Regions from separate parts of the Anaerobacillus sp. QJM3NY_32 genome, predicted to be linked through region 4. Evidence: a T-box and tRNA genes for the amino acid it is inferred to sense, from the RefSeq annotation. Region 4 holds a T-box; the other regions hold tRNA genes.
What was found. A T-box is a leader RNA that pairs with one kind of tRNA and senses whether it is charged. The one in region 4 lies ahead of argS (arginine--tRNA ligase), so its partner is inferred to be a tRNA-Arg.

Region 1 (4,140 bases), 1.4 Mb from region 4:
TGAACAATAAAAACGCCCATTATTGCTCGAAGCGTTTGCTTTCTTTGCTCAATACTTTTTAATAACCAGCTGACTTGCTGATATTTATCCTTTAGATACTCTTCCGCTTCGTTATTTTTAAAAGAACGGTAGGCGTTGCTCACTTTCATTGCTGGTAAATCGTCATCAAGTAATGCAATAGAGAATCTACCATTTTTCTCTTCTATCATGACATCTGGAACAATGTAGGATGGTTTATCAATACCCCACTTTGATCCTGGACGAGGATCGAGATCAGCTACTATATCCGCAGCCCGCTGTATATGCTCCACCGGAACATGAAATTCTCTCGAGAGTTCACGATATTTCTTTTCTGCTAGCGCTTTCAAATGATAGGAAACAAGATCTCGAGCAAGCTCGAAAATTTCTCCCGACTCATTTAACTGTAAAAAGAGACATTCGGAAAGAGAGCGCGCCCCTATACCTGGTGGGTCAAGTAATTGAATCTCTCTAATGGCTTCAGTGATCTCAAAGTGCTCGACATCAAAGTAATTCATTACCTCCGTCTCATTTATTCTTAAGTAACCACTTTCATCAATATTATCAATTAAATAATGCACAACGGCTTCCCTTTTACGTGGAAAGTGTAGACACCTCGCCTGATCGTGTAACTCATCATGCAAACTTTTTCTTGTTTCAGCGTATTCGAGTGGATCTTTTTTAAGCCCCGTATCATAAGAGCGTTTTGAAGAACGAACGCCACCATCCCATGAAGGGGAGTGTAATTCAATTAATGGATTTTCAAGAGCCTGTTCTTTCACGTACTCCAGTAATTCGACCGTAGAATATTGGAGTATAGAAATCGCTTGATGCAACTGGGTTGTCATGACTAATTTCGTTGTCTGCTTTTGTATCAATCCTAATTCCATCGCAATCCCTCCACCTTCATCATACTATATCGCTTCATTTTATGGTATGAAAAAAATGAAAATGACCAGAATTTTCTGTTTTTTAAAAGGGGATTTTGACACCATTTTTAAAGAAAATGATGAAATAGCCCGTCCCTTAGTCAAATTTCTACATAAACTGTCTTATAGAGAGAGAAAAAGGAGGCAAATGCCATGGATTTAGCTGTATATGGAATTGCTTTGCTTCCAGTCATCATTGGAGTTGTACACCTTTTTAAGGTGTTTGGTTTTCCGGTAAGGTTCTTACCGATTCTTTCCATTGGAATCGGAATTGTAATGAGCCACATTTATGTTGAACCGGAAGACTTCAAAAAAGCCTTCTTTATAGGATTATGGCTTGGACTATGCGCTACTGGAATGCACTCAGGCTTCAAACACACGATGAGTGGAGCAATCAGCAAAGGACATGACGATGACAAAGATAAGCCCTGATAGAAGGTAAGACTGATCGCAAGAAGAGTGGACGAGTTCTACTCTTCTTTTTTTCTGTTCAAAATGAAGGATATTATTCATTCCCTGGATCTAAGCGAACAAAGATGACATTTATCATAAAAAAATCCCCTTCACACTAGCGAAAGGGATTGGAATTATGTAATTGGTGCGCCCGGAGGGATTCGAACCCCCGACTGACGCGGTACCGGAAACCACCGCTCTATCCGACTGAGCTACGGGCGCGCTTCATTAGCGCAAGGATTATTATACGATATGCCCCCTTTTTTTGCAAGGTGAATTTCATAGCTTCCAAGTGACGATCAATGAGTAATCAATAGTGTATAAGAGCATTTTATCTATACCATGTTAATGAACGCTGTTGCTTTTTTACTCTGGTGAACGGTGAGGTATTAACAATATTGGCCAAAGCTATTATCCAAACATTTCATTCATATCATAGAAAAGGTATCGCTTCAGTTCTTGACGTCTCACCTGTCTCATAGTAAAGTTATACCAAACATATGTTCTGTTAGGTGGAGATGATCATGTTCCAATTAAGTAAAGAAGAAACGAAGGCATTAAGAAACTACCTCTTACTTCCTTACCTGAAAAGAGTGCTGGAAATTGACACGAAATGGGTGAACCATTCGAAAATGAAACTTCCGCGCCCTTATCTGGAACTAATTCATGCCGCTATAACGTTAGCCTCCTCTGACTTAAAATGGGCAAAAGCAATGCTTCATGATAGAGGAATCCGCGTCTATATAGAAGATACGAAAGAAGATGTTGTGATTTGCAAAGTATATTGTCGAGGTTACAATCAAACATACCGCTATTCTTCCATTCAAATACGTAATCAGGTAGAAAGACGAATTTTAGCCTACTTTTTAGCAGACGATCGATTAAAAAAAAGGAACATTCGCTCTGTTTAAAATAAAGGGATGCGGGGAAAATGGGTGTATGTGGTTAAAGAAAAATCAAACCCTTTTCATCGATTAAAAAATAGGACAGCACTTCATTTGACCTATACTGACCTTTTAGGTATGATGAACATACAGCAACTACATATTCCACAAATATAAGGGAGGAATTTAAAATGGTTTTAATTCCAACGGTAATTGAACAAACAAACCGCGGTGAGAGAGCGTACGACATTTATTCTCGTCTTCTTAAGGACCGTATTATTATGCTAGGAACAGCAATTGACGACAACGTATCAAACGCAGTCGTTGCACAACTTCTTTTCCTTGCTGCTGAAGACCCAGATAAAGACATCTCACTTTATATCAACAGCCCTGGTGGTTCAATCACTGCAGGTATGGCGATTTACGATACTATGCAATTCATTAAGCCAAAAGTATCAACAATCTGCATCGGTATGGCTGCTTCAATGGGTGCCTTCCTACTTGCTGCTGGTGAACCTGGTAAGCGCTATGCTCTACCAAACAGTGAAGTAATGATTCACCAACCGCTCGGTGGTACTCAAGGTCAGGCTTCTGACATTGAAATTCACGCAAAACGCATCATCCAAATGCGCGAGAAGCTAAACAAAATTCTTTCTGAGCGCACAGGTCAACCACTTGAAACAATCGATCGCGACACAGATCGTGACCGTTTCATGGAAGCGACTGAAGCGAAAGAATACGGCTTGATTGATGAAGTAATGGAAAAGAAAGCATAAGATAGACCCTAAAAAGCCTTTCCCTACATTGTTGGGAAAGGCTTTTTCTTTCTTAGAATAGGCGTTGTTTTTGAACCATCTGCTATTTGAGCAGCCAATGAACCACAATGGATGATCCCACTCTCTATAACTCTATTCTCTTAAGAATGTTTCGCAACGTTAACAATTTAATGCAAAACAAAAACCTGGCACACAGCCAGGTTTTGCTAATCTTTTTGAATAAAATCAATTAATGAAGACATCGCATCTTCTTCATCATTACCATCAACAGTTAAAATAACAGAAGAACCAGTACCAACAGCAAGGCTCATGATGCCCATGATGCTTTTGGCATTAACTTTTTTACCGTCCTTCTCAAGGAAGATATCCGAGTTAAATCGGTTTGCTTCCTGTACAAACAGAGCTGCTGGACGTGCCTGTAATCCTGTATCCAAAGTAACCACAACTTCTTTTTGAATCACTTGTTCATTCCTCCCCTTATTTAAAACAGTCGATCAGAACACCAGAAGCGCTATACCAGTTTCCCTTGCACTCGCCACTTTCAAACTAAAGCTATGATAGCTCATTTTGTGGCCTCTCGATTTTAAATTTACTAAAGTGTTAAATTACCTAAAAAAGTAAGCGCTATCTCGAAAGGTGAAAAATTTAGAAAAACGCTATTTCCAATGCTTTCATTAAGAAAAATAGGGTTTTTCTTTGAAGATTCATGCTATCTATTGTACTGCTAGAAAACAACCTTCCACCATTATAGGTGGAAGCTTTTTTCTAACTTGTCCGAAAGGCTTAGGAGATCGGTTTACCATCACGAAGCTTATCAGCAATCTGGTCAATCTTTCGTAATCTATGATTGATTCCTGATTTACTAATAGCTCCTCCAGTAACCATCTCACCGAGTTCTTTCAGTGTAACATCTTGATGCTTCACGCGAAGTTCAGCAATCTCTCTTAACTTATCAGGAAGAATTTCTAAACCAACTTCCTTTTGGATGAAGCGAATATTCTCAACCTGTCGAAAAGCCGCGCCTACCGTTTTATTCAAATTAGCCGTTTCGCAATTCACGATTCGATTAACAGAATTCCG
Region 2 (4,140 bases), 2.0 Mb from region 4:
GTTACTTTTCAACACATACGGTATGATTGTAAACCGCGTAACCATAGTACAGCTTACCTATGTTCCCGAATGATCGCAAGGCAAAACATTCTATTTCCATGTATTTCTACTCAAACGGGCGATAAAATGGCTGATTTTCAATGTTCATGATCCGATTTGCAGCCACCTCAAATTCAGAAGACTTAACTTCATAATAATCGCTAAGCTCCTCATTTAACAAGTCTTCACCATTCATTTCAGAAGCCACTTTATGAACAGCTGCCGCCCAAACAGCACTGTTCGATGGTTCGGCTTCAAATGGCGAAATGGCGAACAAATAATGCCACCAAATTTGCATACACATCTCAAAAAGAGCTGGGTTTTTCTGTTCCACCACATGAGAAAGTTTCGATTTAACGCTTAAAGAAAAGTCCTGCAGAAAAATATCCTTCAATTCGGAAGGATTTACAGTAATCTCTCTTCCAAACTTATGTACGATAACTTCTTGATTCAACTCTTTTTCTCTTAAAACCTGTAACACCAGGCTTTTAAGGAGGGGATCCTTATCTGTTGCATTTAAATATGTAAGATAAACTGGAATAGACTTTTTCTCATTAACAGCGCTCAGTTTCTGTATAGCCAACCACTGTTTTTCCGTCTTATTGCTTTCTAAATAAGCAATTAGCTTGTCTGCATCTTCCTCTTGGACAGTTTCAAACTCATCGTCAGAATCGATATCATAACTCGTCATTTGCCTGCTGAAATGCAATAGCTGATAGAGTGATTCCGCTATATTTGACGGAAGTTGATTTTCTTGCAATACCGCTTCGATCATCGTAACTACATTCTGATACTTTCCAAGCTGAACTAATATTGATATGTATACTTGAAAAATGTCGTAATAGTCCCCGATACCCTGCTGCATCATTGTTTCACAGCGTTCAGATGCTTCTTTTAAATCGCCCATTTCAACCAGGCTTAGGACCATTCCAAAATTCCCTTGAGGATGATCTGGTTCGATTTCAAGTAGCTGACTAAAATGTTTATGTGCCTCTTTAATTTCTTTAGCTTTAAGTGCTGCCATTCCTTTTTCGACAAGCTTGCCTGCCACGTTTGGAAAATAAACTATTTTCCTCTCATGCTTTTCTTTATCCATGACGTAATCGCTCCACTCTCTTATATTCTCTATTAAAAGAGTTTACAGCAGGAAAGGCGCAGCTACGATTAGGTATCAGTTTATCAGTATCCACCTGTAAACTCAAGTTGAAGCACGTTACAGGTTCTATTCCCGCTTGTTTATTGTTTCACACGCTCTATTAGTAAAGCGCTACGATAAGTGATTGTTCCCCTGAAAGCAAGTCACAGTACAGCACCGTTTCTGAACGTACTCATTAATGTGTAAGCTATGTTAGGTTATATTGATGAAATGTCGTTTTGGGCTCATTCAAGTGAAACCTTATTTTCACATCGTGAAAATAAGCCAAAAATCAACAACGTTCATTCACACAGCTCAAAGTATAAAAAAAAAGCCATCTTATCACAATGATAAATGCCTTTACGTTATAGATATGGTGTCCCAGGAGAGATTCGAACTCCCGACCCACAGCTTAGAAGGCTGTTGCTCTATCCTACTGAGCTACTGGGACATTGTTTAGTTTGTAGCGACATTTATTAATATAACGAATATCAAAAATAATGTCAATAGAAAAACTAGAAAAACACAGCCTTCGCTGTGTTTTTTCTTAAGTGAGAGAAAATATTTTTGAAAGATCTTCTACTATTTCCCCAGTTTCATCACGATACGTCACGCTAACATCATTTTCAGACCATTCTACAATCGCATAAGTTTGAATCGGCGGTTTTCTCGGAAGTTTGACACTACCAGGATTAAGAAACAGTGTTCCTTCCTCATATACAGATAGGACCTCATGAGAATGACCAAAACAAACAAGATCCGCTTGTACTTCTTCAGCTTTATACTGCAATTTCATTAACGTCATTTTCACATTATATAAATGTCCATGGGTCGTAAAAACAGTTTTGTCCCCTACTTTATCGACCGATTCATCTGGATAACGATGGTCGTAATCACAGTTTCCACTCACTCTCACCTGAAAAGGTAGCATTTCAGATGCATCATAATCAAATTCTGAATCTCCACAGTGGATCATACATTCGACTTCATTTTGATGTCTCTCTACAAGATTCTGCAATTCTTCCTTAGAACTATGATTATCACTTACAACTAGAACTTTCATCTCACGTCACCTCTTCAATTTAGAGTCGAGTCATGAATGCTATTAATGTTAACTCAGGCAAAGAAGCCGTATATTCAACGAATTCAAATCATTAGTTATCCATATGTTTTAAAATAAATCCTTAAATCCCTTTTCTAAACGATCAAGAGCTTGTCCTCTATGTGAGATAGCATTTTTTTCTTCAGGAGAAAGTTCAGCCATCGTTTTACCGTATGAAGGCAGGTAGAAAATCGGATCATATCCGAACCCGTAGTTTCCAGAACGTTCAAAAGCAATTGTCCCCTTGCATGAACCCGAAAAAACTTCCGTGTTTTGACCAGGGATGGCGACCGCTAGAATACATTGAAAAGAAGCTCCACGATCTTCTTCAGGTACATTCTTCATTTCTTCGAGAACTTTGTCCATGTTTGCTTCATCATTTTTATCGAGTCCTGCATATCTAGCCGAATAAACCCCGGGATCACCATCAAGTGCATCTATGACAAGCCCAGAATCATCCGCAATAACCGGTTGGTTTGTTAATTTCATAATGGCTTCGGCTTTTAGTACGGCATTCTCCGCAAAAGTATGACCAGTTTCTGCCACGTCAGGCGCTTCTTCGAGATCCAATAAAGAAATTACAGTAAGCTCTTCTGACTCGAACCTTCTCTTAAATTCTCTTACTTTACCTTCATTCTTTGTTGCAATAAGAAGTTTACGCATCGTCCGTAGATTCCTCCTTTATTTTTGAAGCAAACTCACCGATCACTTCTGTTTGCTTCTGAATCAATTTCTCAACACCATCTTTACCTAGCGCAAGCATTTCATTTAATTGATTCATATTAAACGTTGCTTCTTCACCTGTTCCCTGTAGTTCCACGAATTCCCCACTACCAGTCATAACAATATTCATATCCACATGAGCAGAGGAATCTTCCTTATAACAAAGGTCCAATAAAGCCGTTCCACCTTGATCAATTCCTACCGAAGTGGCTGCAAGAAAATCAGTTAATGGCATTTTCTTAATTTGCTTTCGATTCATACCTTTTTCTACAGCCAGTGCAAGTGCTACAAATGCGCCAGTAATAGAAGCAGTTCGAGTGCCGCCATCTGCCTGAATTACATCACAATCAATCCAAATCGTGCGTTCTCCAAGTGCTTCAAGGTCAACTACCGTCCGAAGTGCTCTTCCAATTAGTCGCTGAATCTCCATTGTTCGACCAGCAACTTTTCCTTTACTTGATTCACGAATGTTTCTTTGTTCAGTAGCTCTTGGCAACATAGCATACTCGGCTGCAATCCACCCTTTCCCCTGTCCTCGCATAAAAGGTGGTACGCGATCCTCTATTGATGCAGAGCAAATCACTTTTGTATCTCCTACAGTAATTAATACAGAACCTTCCGGATGCTTTATATAATCTCTTTCAATATGTATCACTCTAAGCTCATCTTCCTTACGTCCATCAATTCTCATACTCTTCCTCCTGTTCCCCATCTCTTTCATTACTAAATCGTAACCATTTAATGAAACTACCTTTTATCTTTTCTAGACTATGTTAATAAACGTTACTGAATTCTAGATGACCCATGAATTTAAACGTAATAAGCCTAACTAACCTTCATTTAAATAGAAAAAGAGGCAGTACACCTGCCTCTTAATCGTATCATATTCTATTTTAAAAACCCACTTTGTTAACGTCTTCTGGCCTTGAAACTGGTTCTGACAAAGCATTACCAGCTTCATCAATGACTTCTGGGTGACCATCAACAGTAATAGCTACTTCACTAATGCTTTCCTTCTCGGTTAACGAAAGAACCAGACTATTTATAATATCTTTCTGAATAACCATCTCTTCTGATCCAGTTAAGATCGCTTCATTAAAATCTAGCGTTAATAAACCATCTTCCTCTTTAGCCTTCAATA
Region 3 (4,140 bases), 640 kb from region 4:
ATCAACCACGGGAGAAAGCTCTGATTTAAGATTGATGCCAACAGCACGAAATAGTTCTGCCAAAGTCCCTTTCCAATCGTCCAACTTGAAAGCCTCCCAACTCTCCATACTATTTCTATCATATCACCTTTACGTTGCTTTAGCTTGCATTTTTTAACAATGAGCATTACTCATTCCGAGGTTTGATTAACCAGTTTGTTGGCACATACACGGGGAGATTCGTTAATTTAACCTGAATTATTTCAGACCGCTCATAAAACCCACGGTTAATCTTAAACGTCAATCGATCTTCTTCATCCCCAAGTAATCTCAAGTGACGTTTCTCATTCCTCTCATTGACGGCTTCTATCAAGATCTGATCTTTATACAACAAATTTAAGGAAAGACCTTCCGTAGCAATTTGATTCAATAGTAAGTGAAATGTAACTCCATGATCATCATAATAGAGAGTCTCCTTAACAATTTCAGCACCATACATCGTAGTGATAGGTTCATCTACTCGATGCGTGTAAGTCGATTCTTTAATCTGCTTATAAATTTCATATTGATTCGGATCAACTTCGAAAATGATTTCCTTTAAAGATGCGCCAATCAGCCCATAGAATTGGATGGCTTCGGGTAGCTCGGTTCCACTTGGAAAAGATACTGAGTATTGACCGCTGATCTCTTCTACTATTAGCGGCGCTATCTCTTTTTCATTGGTTGAGATCTTCAAATCCATTTCAACGATTTTTGAAAGAGGAGAATTGATATTTAGTATGAGACGACTATCAGAGGGCGTCTTCTCCCATTGAGAAACAGTTACAATTGTTTCTACAAATTTCTTTGTTTCATTTATTTGTCTTGTGATCTTTTCTTCCTTTTCGTACTCATAAGACACAGGCACTTCAACGGTAGCAGATCGCTTTCCACTTACAATTGCTTTTAGTGCTCCATTCCATTTTTGAAGAGGCTCGTTTGTCTCAGAATGAGTAACAGCTTGAAACGTTCCCTTCATATAATAGTCATCTTCAAACAGTACACCTTCACCTGTTTCAACGAGTTCCAATACAGATGCTTTACCCGAACCATCTTCCATCACAAGTTGATCAATTTTAGGGAGATCTTCTCTATCTCTTGTTATGACAAACTTACTATCCGACACATCAACATGATAGAAAACAAAGACATTGTGTCGAGAGTACCAGAAGCTATCCACGTTTATTTTAAAATCTTTTGGTAGTGAAGGACCTTCATATGCTTGATAATCTCCTGACTTTATTGCTAGTTCAAGTCCAGGAGTGATGCTTTTAAAGTAAGGGACGATATCATCAGCCTTTTCCACAGTTAAAACGTCATCGGAAATCTTCTTTTCCTTTCCGATAAATGTAAACGTGATAAAAGCTGCTCCTAAAAGAACAATGAGCATAAACCATTTACGCTTCCCCATCATCAGCTCACTCATTTCCAGTGAATCGTTCGTTACTCTTTAGCTAAATGGATTGGTGTTTCCTTTTATGAAGTTGGCTTTATAAATGATAGTGTTAAAGTAAAAAAAAGGGTGAGATGGATAATCGTAGAAAACTGAGGGTGAAAAGGACAAAATAAAAAACCCTTATCTCATAAGGATTTAAATGGTGGCCCCGAGAGGAATCGAACCTCCGACCTGCGGTTTAGGAAACCGTTGCTCTATCCCCTGAGCTACGGGGCCGAATGAATAACATTATACATGAAAATACATAAAAGCAAAAGCATCGTGCAACATAATCATCGCGTGATCAAGTGATCACGCGACTGCCGTTCATTTCCCCAATTCGTTATTCTGTGACCCAGCTTTTCATATAATTCTCATCTTCATATTGCTGAACGTGTTCAATGACCTTAAGTGGTCGGAATGTATCGATCATTACAGCAAGCTCAAGCGTTTCTTTTTTGCCGATGCTTGCCTCAATTTTTCCTGGATGCGGACCGTGTGGGATACCTGAAGGATGAAGGGTAATCGACGCTTCCTCAATACCTTTCCGGCTCATGAAATTCCCCTCAACGTAGTAAAGCACTTCATCACTATCAACGTTGCTATGAAAATAAGGTGCTGGAATGGCGTCTGGATGATAGTCATAGAGCCTTGGCACAAATGAGCAGACGACAAAATTATGACCTTCAAAGGTTTGATGCACTGGTGGCGGCTGATGCACTCGCCCTGTAATCGGCTCAAAATCGTTGATATTAAACTTCCATGGATAAAGGTAGCCATCCCAGCCGACAACATCAAGCGGATGATGATCGAACATATGGCGGTGCAACCCCCCACGTGTTTTCGTTACTACTTCAAACGATCCTTTTTTATCAAAAGATAGAAGACGATCTGGCCCGTTGAAATCTCGTTCACAGAATGGACTGTGTTCCATCAGCTGCCCATATTCGTTTCGATATCTCCTCGGAGTCGTAATGGCACTGTTTGCTTCTAAAACCAACCAGCGATTATCCTCCCCTTTTGGAATAACGCGGTAAATGGTTCCAATTGGCATGACAATATAGTCGCCAGCTCTATAAGAGACTTCCCCAAACATCGTCTCGATTTTCCCTGAACCGTGATGAATAAAGAAAAGTTCATCGCCATCCCCATTACGATAAAAGTAATCCATTGTCTTCGTAGGATTCACGATCCCGAGAATCACATCTTCATTCCCTAGGAAATAACATCGATCGACAACCGCATCACCTTTTTTGTCGCACTGTGCTGTTCGGAAATGACGATGGCGAAGGGCGCTTTCTGTCTCATACTCTGGTGCTATATTCTTTAGAAAGGTCGCATCTGTCACCGCTGTTGGAAAATGGTGATGATACAAGATCGATTGAACACCCGAAAATCCTTTCGTTCCCATCACTTGTTCCCTGTATAAGGAACCATCTTCTTTTTTAAACGTTGTATGTCGTTTAGAAGGAACCTCTCCCATTTTTCGATAGTAAACCATACTCTTCCTCCTCCCCCACGACATTTGAAAGCGTGCCAAGGTTCGTAATAGCTAAATCAACTTTATCGCCGGACTGTAGAAAGATACGATCTGTCTGTTCAAGAATACACCCGCTTCCCACCGTGCCTGAACCGAGTACTTCTCCAGGATATAAGGTAACATTGCGGGAGGCCTGTTCAATGATCTCACCAAAGGAATAGTACATATCTTTCGCATTTCCCAAGGAATAACGCTCGCCATTTACGAATGCCTCCATTTGTAAATCAAGCTTCCCATGTTCCATAGGAAGCTCATCAATCGTTACTAGAAAGGGACCGAAGGAAGTAGCAAAATCCTTTCCTTTCGCTGGACCTAGGCCGACTTTCATTTCTTGTGCTTGAAGATCACGCGCACTCCAGTCATTCATAATCATAAAACCGAAAATGTAGTCTTTCGCCTGATTTGCTTTTATGTTGCGCCCTTCTTTTCCAATGACGCATGCAATTTCTAATTCATAGTCTAGCTTTTCACATGCTTGAGGTCGTAGAATCACATCCCCTGGTCCTTTGACCGCAAGATGATTTGAAAAATAGAAGACCGGAAGCTCATACCATTCTGGCACAACACCAAGCCCTCTTTTCCCTCGTGCAGTGACCACGTGTTCTTCAAAGGCATAAAAATCTCGGATGCTAAGTGGACGCGGAAGAGGTGCATATAGAGTAACGTTTTCGAGTTCATAATCACCATTTATACATGCTTCAATAAGCGGTTGATAACGCGGGTAGTCGACAATGATACTCATGAGATCTTCTGGAATAACACCATTAGAAGCCTCATGTAATCCGATAATACGCGAATCTTTATAAATACCAGCTTGTCTTCTACCCTCTAATTCGAAAGTAACGAACTTCAACGGCCTCAGCTCTTTCCATCAGGAGATGTTTTTCGTCTCAATGTAAATGTATCTGTTATAGATCTCGTATACTCCTGACCCGCTAAACGCCCAACTGGTTGGAGCATCTCCGTATCTATCTTGCCATCTTTATATAACTCATCACGCACGTGAACCAACACAACTTTTCCGATAACGAGACTACCTGAGCCTTCATGATCACCAAACTCAACGATTTGATCAAGAACACATTCGAGCTGAACGTCACTCTCCTTCACTCTAGGAGGACGAATTAGCTCACTCTCCACTTTCGTA
Region 4 (4,140 bases):
GGTCATCTAAGATACGAATCTGTCCATAGTATTTATTAAAAGAACGTGAAAGGTCAAGGACAAACTTTGCGATTTGAGAAGGGTCGTATTCAGCTGCTGCTCTTTCAATTACATTTGGAAAACTAAGCAGCTTTGTCACAACTGACCAGGCTTCTTCATCTTCGAGACCTTTTATATGATCATTGGAATGAAAATCCCCTTTGCGTAGAATAGAACAAGCACGCGCATGAGTATATTGCACGTACGGACCAGTTTCACCCTCAACACGTAGCATGTCTTCAAGTGAAAACTCTATATCATTTCGACGATCATTCTTTAAGTCATGAAACAAAACGGCCCCTACCCCAATTTGTTCAGCAATCGCGTTTTTATTTTCTAAACTAGGATTTTTGGTTTCAATATTTACTTTTGCAAGCTCGATTGCTTCAGTCAACACTTCTTCTAGCAATACTACTTTCCCTTTTCTTGTCGACATTTTCTTTCCATCTTTTAACATCATTCCGAAGTTAATATGGTGCATTTGATCTGCCCAATCGAATCCCATTTTCTTTAATACTTCAAATAATTGTTTGAAATGTAGACTCTGTTCATTTCCTACGACATAGAGAGCCTTACTAAATCCATATGTTTCATAGCGATAAATGGCTGCAGCGAGATCACGGGTTGCATAAAGTGTGGCACCATCTTTCTTCTTAATTAGACATGGTGGTAAGCTCTCTCCAAGTTCTACTACCATGGCGCCACGAGATTCAACTAAGAGATTTTTTTCTTCAAGTAGATCAATGACACTCTGCATTTTATCATTATAAAATGCTTCCCCATTTGTTGAATCAAAGGTAATCCCCATAAGCTCATAAATTCGATCAAACTCTTTAAGAGATTCTTCACGGAACCATTTCCATAATGAAACGGCTTCTGGGTTACCTTCTTCTAATTCTTTAAATGCCTTACGTCCTTCATCTTCAAGACCATTATCTGATTCCGCTTTTTCATGAAATGTAATATAGAGCTTAAGGAGTTCTTTAATCGTTTGCTCACGAACCTTTTGCTTCTCCCCCCACTTTCGGTAGGCCGTTATCAATTTGCCGAACTGAGTTCCCCAGTCCCCAAGATGATTAATGCGAATGGGGCGATAGCCGACTTTTTCAACAATTAGCGCTAATGAATTTCCAATAACGGTTGAGCGTAAATGGCCCATTGAGAAGGGCTTCGCTATATTAGGTGAGGAAAGATCAATCGTCACGGCACCTCCCTTTCCTACATTAGAAGCACCGTACTCACTTCCCTCACGTACAATGCGACTTATTACCTCAGTACTAACCATTTTTTTATTAAGAAACACATTAACATAAGGCCCAACAGCTTCTACTTTTTCAAAGGCTGACTCATGAATGTCAGTAACAAGCTCCTTCGCAATTTGATGAGGAGCCATTCGTTTCACTTTGGCAAGATCAAAGCATGGGAAGGCATAGTCACCTAAAGAGTCATGCTTAGGCAGTTCAATTCGCTGCAGAATATTAAGAAAGCTCACTTCTTCTTCACATGCTTGATAAAGTTGTTGTGCAAATAATTCTTTGTAATTCATACATTCCCTCCTATTTGTATATCCATTTGCCTATAAAAAAATCTCCGTCTCTATAAAAGAGACGGAGATGAATTCCGCGGTACCACTCTGATTGCTCAATAAAACGATTTGAGCCTACTTCACTCTATAACGGGGAGTCCGACTGCTTCTACTTAATTCAAAACAGTGTCTTGAAAGTCCGGTTCATGCCTGCTAAGGTTCCGAGCTCTCACCATCCCCGGATCGCTTTATCCGTATACAAACACTACTCTCTTTCGCATTGACGATACAATATTAGTCTTATTATAGCCGACTTCCATATAAATTCAACCACTTATTTTATAAGTCCTTTTTCCGATTCAGAATATCCATTTTTTTCACCATCAGCAAAACCTTCCTGATACCCTTCTCGATATATGGATGTTAAGTACATGGAAATCAGCTGTCTTACTTTTGGCTCTACGTTCACGACCTCTAAATGCTTCATACACCGATCAACTGCCAATTTTTCCTTTTGAACATTTTTAATCGTCATCGTTAGAACCACCTTCCGGATAAGTTATCCGTATTATACACCACCTTAACAATGTATTTGCACTCATTCGACAAGACTCGATTTGAATTATGTTAAAACCCTACAAAAGACCAGTAAACGACGAGAACAATCACGGGATAACAAAGACTATAGACCTATCACAAGGCATGTATAACTCTTTTAAATCATTCATGAATGAATCATTTCAATTCGTATACATAACTTCTCAATTATTATAACAACCTATACCTATCTAATTTTATTGAGGAGGGTGCATTGTGAGACGAAGCAAACGAAAATCAATTCGAAATGAGTCCTACCAAATTCCAACTGCTACTGAATCACATGATGCATACTATTCTCTTGAAGAGAACAAAGAATATATAAAAGCAAAATTTCATAATACAGAAGATATCAAATTCAGAAATATTACGGTTCAGGATGTGAAATGCCTACTTGCTTATTTAGATCCTTTAGTTGATGAAGAGAAGCTACAAAGAACGATTATGAAACCATTATTTGAGACAAATCAGTTAAACATCGAGGATACAGTCACATCAAAGGAATACCGGCGATCAAAAAATTTAAATGAAGCTATTACAGGATTAACAAAAGGATTTGTCGTTCTACTAATAAATGGACAAGTACATTTTTATTTACTAGAAGCTTTCTCAGGAAATTCTAGAGCAATATCTGAGCCAATTAATGAGCAAGTCGTTCGCGGTTCACATGAAGGTTTTGTCGAAAATATTATGCAAAACCTACAAATGCTTCGCAGAAGAATTGAGAATCCTAACCTTGTGATTAGGTTCTTTAAAGTTGGTAAAACAACAGACACGAAAATAGCTGTTATTTACTTACAGCACCTTACAAACCCTGATCTTATCGCAGAAATAGAAAAAAGAATCACATCTATTAAAACGGATTCCATTCAAACGCCTGGCTATGTAGAGGAGTTTATTGAGGATGCACCGTTCTCTCCATTTCCCCAAATGCTAAGTACGGAACGACCTGATAGAATGACTGCTCACCTCATGGAAGGAAGAGTCGGTCTCCTAATGGAAGGAAGCCCTGCAACTTTAATTTTTCCAGTAACCTTTTTTGCCTTTTATCAATCGCCTGAAGACTACAACAGCAGATGGTATATTGGATCTATCTTAAGACTCATAAGAGTAGCCAGCTTTATTTTTGCATTAGGGTTGCCTTCATTATATATCGCCACCGTATCTTTTCACCCAGAGGTACTACCTGCCGAGTTAATCTTAAATATTAAAAGCTCGCTTGAAAACGTTCCATTCCCACCATTACTAGAAGCTTTAATTATGCAAATTATTCTTGAATTATTGAGAGAAGCTGCTATACGACTACCAGGTCCTATTGCACAAACAATTGGTATTGTTGGGGGTTTAGTTATTGGGACTGCGATTGTAGAAGCTAACCTTGTATCGAATATGATGATTATTGTCGTCGCACTGACGGCTATATCATCCTTTGCAGTTCCATCGTATGAAATGAGTATGTCAATCAGGCTGCTTGGTTTTCCACTCATGCTCCTTTCTGCAGCATTTGGATTTATTGGGCTTGTCTTCGGATTATCCATCATTTTAATCCACTTATGTGGTTTAGAAACTTTCGGCACACCTTATTTCTCCCCGCTTGCACCATTTCGTTTCAACGAACTAAAAGATTCTGTTATTCGCCTTCCAAGATGGTTACTCGGTAGGCGACCGTCAGACGTTCGTGCACAGCATGGAACACAGGAGTGGGTCTCAAGAAGGTGGAAACAAAATGAAGACGAGTAGCAAAATTAATTCGGCGCAGCTTTTTTTCATCATATTCCAAACACAAGTTGGCGTAGGCGTACTCTCTCTTCCCTCTTCCTTATATGCAGGAGCTGGAACTGATGGCTGGATTACTCTTCTTGTTACTGGTGTTGCTATCCAACTAATTATTTTTATACTTTACTTTTTGAGCAACCGTTTCCCATCATTAACGCTTTTTGAATATGGGCCTAAAATCATTGGCAAATATGTAGCATTCG

Region 1: it encodes a tRNA-Arg, which carries the amino acid that the T-box ahead of argS (arginine--tRNA ligase) is inferred to sense. The anticodon was not compared.
Region 2: it encodes a tRNA-Arg, which carries the amino acid that the T-box ahead of argS (arginine--tRNA ligase) is inferred to sense. The anticodon was not compared.
Region 3: it encodes a tRNA-Arg, which carries the amino acid that the T-box ahead of argS (arginine--tRNA ligase) is inferred to sense. The anticodon was not compared.

Annotation. Positions count from the first base shown of each region.
Region 1 is NZ_CM149684.1:3,599,414-3,603,553, forward strand. Features, by position in the region: gene rpoN (RNA polymerase factor sigma-54) at 1-908, opposite strand, end outside; gene AC0VYH_RS18765 (hypothetical protein) at 1,101-1,379, shown strand; tRNA gene AC0VYH_RS18770 (tRNA-Arg) at 1,544-1,622, opposite strand; gene AC0VYH_RS18775 (YhjD family protein) at 1,925-2,311, shown strand; gene clpP (ATP-dependent Clp endopeptidase proteolytic subunit ClpP) at 2,476-3,060, shown strand; gene AC0VYH_RS18785 (HPr family phosphocarrier protein) at 3,267-3,521, opposite strand; gene whiA (DNA-binding protein WhiA) at 3,844-4,140, opposite strand, start outside.
Region 2 is NZ_CM149684.1:2,985,395-2,989,534, forward strand. Features, by position in the region: gene AC0VYH_RS15695 (tetratricopeptide repeat protein) at 107-1,135, opposite strand; tRNA gene AC0VYH_RS15700 (tRNA-Arg) at 1,549-1,625, opposite strand; gene AC0VYH_RS15705 (metallophosphoesterase) at 1,722-2,237, opposite strand; gene AC0VYH_RS15710 (XTP/dITP diphosphatase) at 2,346-2,939, opposite strand; gene rph (ribonuclease PH) at 2,932-3,690, opposite strand; gene AC0VYH_RS15720 (GerMN domain-containing protein) at 3,893-4,140, opposite strand, start outside.
Region 3 is NZ_CM149684.1:27,225-31,364, reverse strand. Features, by position in the region: gene AC0VYH_RS00135 (hypothetical protein) at 1-84, opposite strand, end outside; gene AC0VYH_RS00130 (hypothetical protein) at 167-1,429, opposite strand; tRNA gene AC0VYH_RS00125 (tRNA-Arg) at 1,615-1,690, opposite strand; gene AC0VYH_RS00120 (homogentisate 1,2-dioxygenase) at 1,797-2,954, opposite strand; gene AC0VYH_RS00115 (fumarylacetoacetate hydrolase family protein) at 2,917-3,846, opposite strand; gene AC0VYH_RS00110 (flavin reductase family protein) at 3,852-4,140, opposite strand, start outside.
Region 4 is NZ_CM149684.1:663,180-667,319, reverse strand. Features, by position in the region: gene argS (arginine--tRNA ligase) at 1-1,585, opposite strand, end outside; T-box leader at 1,640-1,854, opposite strand; gene AC0VYH_RS03665 (hypothetical protein) at 1,899-2,099, opposite strand; gene AC0VYH_RS03660 (spore germination protein) at 2,378-3,901, shown strand; gene AC0VYH_RS03655 (GerAB/ArcD/ProY family transporter) at 3,888-4,140, shown strand, end outside.